Regions from separate parts of the Microbacterium pseudoresistens genome, predicted to be linked through region 2. Evidence: predicted binding sites of a transcription regulator. Region 2 holds the regulator's gene; the other holds the start of a gene.
The links. The regulator HrcA, encoded in region 2, represses chaperone genes, less so after heat shock. The targets are predictions, from matches to a motif close to TTNGCACTCGNNNNNNNCGAGTGCNAA.
Positions count from the first base shown of each region.

Region 1: a site for HrcA is predicted at 1,171-1,197, ahead of groES (co-chaperone GroES). Genes of this name have one in related genera too.

Region 1 is NZ_JACCBH010000001.1:1,691,881-1,694,281, reverse strand. It holds gene BKA02_RS08445 (ABC transporter ATP-binding protein) at 1-328, opposite strand, end outside; gene groES (co-chaperone GroES) at 796-1,092, opposite strand; gene BKA02_RS08435 (THUMP-like domain-containing protein) at 1,226-2,401, shown strand, end outside.
Region 2 is NZ_JACCBH010000001.1:2,443,064-2,445,464, reverse strand. It holds gene dnaJ (molecular chaperone DnaJ) at 1-461, opposite strand, end outside; gene hrcA (heat-inducible transcriptional repressor HrcA) at 481-1,515, opposite strand; gene hemW (radical SAM family heme chaperone HemW) at 1,602-2,401, opposite strand, start outside.

The DNA.
Region 1 (2,401 bases), 750 kb from region 2:
CGAGGGGAAGGGTCACGTTGCGCAGCACCGAGCGCCACTCCACCAGGGTCGGTCGTTGGAAGACGAATCCGAACTGACGCGCCGCCCGCGCCGCGGATGGAGGGAGGCCGTCGATGAGGATGTCCCCGCCGCTCGGGGCGAGGAGGTCGCCCACCATGCGGACCACCGTGGTCTTCCCGCATCCGGAAGGGCCGATCACGGAGACGAAGCTTCCCGCCTCGATGTCGACGCTCACGGAGTCGACGACCTGCATCGGTCCCGAGGCGGTCTGGAACGTCTTGCTGACGTCCCGGAGCGAGACCGCGGCTCCGCCGCTGCCAGTTGTCATATAGAGATCCCTCTCGTCGTCTTCGACCGCGGCGTCCGGCCCCGTGGCGAATGTCTTGAACTTATGACGGACGAATCACCCCCTCAATCGACAATCCGTACATTCCCGATAACGACGTAGACGCTTCGGAGCGCGCAGAACAGCACTACTCGCGGGCATCCGCGCGGAGGCACTGCCACGGATCCGCTCGATGGACTCGTCGACCGAATCCGAGCGGGGATTCGGTCTCATGATCCCACTCGTCGGGTCGGACGGACGCATCGATCCTGATCTGGATCGGGCGCTGCGATGCGCCCTCCTTTCCGTCCTCCGTGGGAAGCCCGAGGATCTGACGCGCCGCCGTCCTCCCCTCGCCCTCATTCGCAGCGAGTGCCTGGGCGATCCGCGACCGAGTCTGTCCGCGCGGGGACGACGAAGGGTCCGGATGCCGAAGCATCCGGACCCTTCGGTCAGCTGTCGCCGATGTGTCAGCGGACGACGACCGCGAGCACGTCGCGGGCCGAGAGCACCAGGTACTCGTCGGCGCCGAACTTGACCTCGGTGCCGCCGTACTTGCTGTACAGCACACGGTCGCCGACGGCGACGTCGAGCGGAACGCGGTTGCCGTTGTCGTCGATACGGCCGGGGCCCACGGCCACGACCTCGCCCTCCTGGGGCTTCTCCTTGGCGGTGTCGGGAATGACCAGTCCACTCGCGGTGGTCTGCTCTGCCTCGACCTGCTGGATGACGATGCGGTCCTCGAGCGGCTTGATGGAAACCGACACGGTCTACCTCTTTCTGACGAATCAAGACTGAGTTAGCACCCTCATGGCGAGAGTGCTAATCACAGTGTAGGCGCAACGCTGGCACTCACGCAATGCGAGTGCCAGCGCGAGGCATCCCCTCTAGGGTGAAAGGGTGCAACTCTCCGAGCTCACCGCACTGCTCACCCCCGAAGGGCTGAGGCTGCTGGATGGGGTCGGGCCCATCGACTCGACGGATGCGGTCGCGCGCGCCGTCACCCGGTTGCGCGCCGCGGGCCACTCCCCCGACCTCGTCTCGGCTGTCGTCGGCCAGGCGCGGCTGCGAGCCAAGGCGGTGGCCAAGTTCGGCGGCTTCGCCGAGCGGATGCTGTTCACGCGCGCCGGGCTCGAGCAGGCCACGCGCCTCGGGGTCGCGGCGCGTCACGCCGGGCGGATGCGGGCGGCGGGCATCACCGGCGTCGCCGACCTGGGCTGCGGGATCGGCGGCGACGCGCTCGCCTTCGCCGGAGCAGGGCTCGAGGTGCACGCCGTGGACGCCGACGAGGTCACCGCCGCGATCGCCGCGTACAACCTGGCCCCGTTCGGCGGCGACGTCACCGTGCAGCAGGGCACGGCCGAGGAGTTCGCCGACACGCATCTCGGGCGCGGATTGGATTCGTCCGAGGAAGCTGCACATCTGCGAGACGCGCCAACGGCGGTGTGGCTGGATCCCGCCCGCCGCACGGCCGGGCATTCCGAGACCCGGCGCGTGGCGGCATCCGACTACTCCCCCGCGCTGGACTGGGCGTTCGCGCTCGCCGAGCGCGTGCCAACGGGGATCAAGCTCGGCCCCGGCCACGATCGCAACGCCCTTCCGACCGGTTCCGAGGCGCAGTGGGTCAGTGCCGACGGCAGCGTCGTCGAGCTCGTGCTGTGGTCGGGACCGCTGGCGCGCGAGGGCGTGCGGCGCGCGGCGATGGTGATCCGCGGCGACGAGACCCACGAGCTCACGGCGCCGGCCGACGCCGAGGATGCCGAGGTGCGCGCGCTGGGCGCGTACGTGCACGAGCCCGACGGCGCCGTGATCCGCGCCCGGCTCATCGGCGACCTCGCCAGAGAGCACGACGCGGGAATGCTCGATCCGCACATCGCGTACCTCACCTCGGATGCCCCGCTCGATTCGCCCTTCGCCGCATCGTTCCGGGTGCGCGAGGTGCTTCCGGTGCAGCCGAAGGCGATCAGTGCGGCGTTGAAGAAGGCCGACATCGGGCGGTTGGAGATCAAGAAGCGCGGGGTCGACATCGATCCGGCGGCGTTCCGCAAGAAACTCGCGCTGCGCGGGTCGCGCGAG
Region 2 (2,401 bases):
TCGCAGGTGACCGGGGCCGTGCCCTCCTGACAGCACGAGCCCTGGCACGTCTCGCACAGCACCGCCGTGTCGACCTCGATCTCGCGGTGCACGCCGAACACGACCTCGCCGAGGTCGAGGGTCACGCGCACGAGCGCATCCTGACCCCGCTCCCGGCGTGAACGCGGACGAGCCGCCCGGCCGCCTCCGCCCGCGCCGAAGAATGTCTCGAAGATGTCGCCGAACCCGCCGAATCCGCCGAATCCGCCGGCGCCCTCGTCGCCGCCCATGTCGTAGCGACGGCGCGAGTCGGCGTCACTGAGCACGTCGTACGCGTGGGTCACGAGCTTGAACTGCTCGGCCGCGTCTTCACTGGGATTCACATCCGGATGAAGCTGGCGCGCCAGGCGCCGATAGGCCTTCTTGATCTCGTCCTCGCTGGCGTCTCGCGACACCCCGAGCACCTCGTAGTGATCAGCCACTTTCACCTTCCCGGCCCGCTCAGCGAGCCGATTCGTCGTCGTCGAGCAACTGCGACAGATAGCGGGCCACGGCCCGCGCGGCAGCGAGGTTGCTCGGGTAGTCCATGCGGGTCGGCCCCATCACGCCCAGGCGCGCCGTACCCCCGGAGGCCACGTAGTCACTGGCCACGATCGATGCCTCGGTCAATCCGAAGGGTTCGTTCTCGGCGCCGATGCTGGTCGCCAAGCCCTGCGCATCCGCCTGCATCTGCGTCATGAGCCTCAACAGCGTGACCTGCTCCTCGATGGCCTCCAGCAACGGGTGGATGCTGCCGCGAAAGTCCTGCTCGCGTCGCGCGAGCGTGGCCGCCCCCGCCATCACGAGCTTGTCCTGACGGAACTCCTCCAGTTCCTCGGCGATGGCCCGCGATATCGCCCCTTGCACTCCCGACATGGCCGATCCTTCGGGCGCATCGACGAACGCGCCGATGCCCTCGAGTCCGTGCCGCACGGATCGTCCGGTCAGTTGTACCGACAGACGTGCGCGCAGGGTCGAGAGGTCGAGCTCATCGATGTCTGACGGCAGGCCGACGATGCGCTGCGACACGCCTCCGCCGTCGGTCACCAGTACGATGAGGAGCCGGTTGGGCGCGAGCATCACGAGTTCGACGTGCGTCACGCTCGCGCGCGAGAACGAGGGGTACTGCGCGAGCGCGACCTGACCGGTGAGACGGGTGAGCACGCGGACTGTGCGGGCCATGACGTCGTCGAGGTCTGTCGGTTCCGACAACAGGGTCGTGATCGCGCTGCGCTGCGCCGTGGAGAGCGGGCGGAGTCGCGCGAGGTGATCCACGAAGACGCGGTAGCCCTTGTCGGTGGGCACGCGGCCGGAGGACGTATGCGGTGCGGCGATCAGCTCTTCGTCTTCGAGCTGGGCCATGTCGTTGCGGATCGTCGCGGCCGACACACCGAAGGCATGACGATCGACGATCGACTTGCTGCCGACCGGCTCGTTCGTGGAGACGTAGTCCTCCACGATCGCTCGGAGCACCTGAAGGCCCCGTTCGCTGACCATCTCGCCTCCTCATTGGCACTCGTCCTGCGGGAGTGCCAATTCTAGCGCGTGCTTCCTGAGCGCCGCGCGGCCTGGCCGGCGCGCTCTCAGTCGGTCAGCGCGCGCACGACCGCGTCGGCGAGCAGTCGCCCGCGCAGCGTCAGCACGAGCGCACCCGACACCGCGGCCGCCCCGTCGACGAGACCGTCGGCGATGAGCCCCGCCACTCGCGGGCGCACGGAGGGGCGCAGCAGGTCGACGGGAAGCCCCTCGGCCATGCGTGAGCGCAGCAGGATGCGTTCCAGATCACGCGCATCCGCATCCGGGCGCTCTCGCGCTGCGGCCGGTGAGAGACGCCGGTCAAGCCGCTGGGCGTAGGCGGCGGGATGCTTCACGTTCCACCAGCGCAGCCCCGCGATGTGGCTGTGCGCACCGGGGCCGAAGCCCCACCAGTCCGCGCCGCGCCAGTACGCGCGGTTGTGCGCCGAGCGCTGCTCGGGAGTGCGGGCCCAGTTGCTCACCTCGTACCAGGAGAACCCGGCAGCGGCGAGCCGCGCATCGGCGAGCTCGTACATGTCGGCCTGCAGGTCGTCGTCGGGTGCGGGCACCTCGCCGCGGCGGATCTGACGGGCGAGCTTGGTGCCGTCCTCGATGATGAGCGCATAGGCCGAGATGTGGTCGGGGTCCAGCTCGAGCGCGGCACCGAGCGAGCGCTCCCAGTCCGCCAGCGACTCGCCGGGGGCGCCGTAGATGAGATCGAGGCTGACGTCGAGCCCCGCCTCGCGCGCCGCCGCGACGGCCGTGCGCACGTTCTCCGGACGGTGCGTCCGGTCCAGCGCTGCCAGCACATGCGGCACGGCCGACTGCATGCCGATCGACATGCGGGTCACCCCGGATGCGGCGAGCT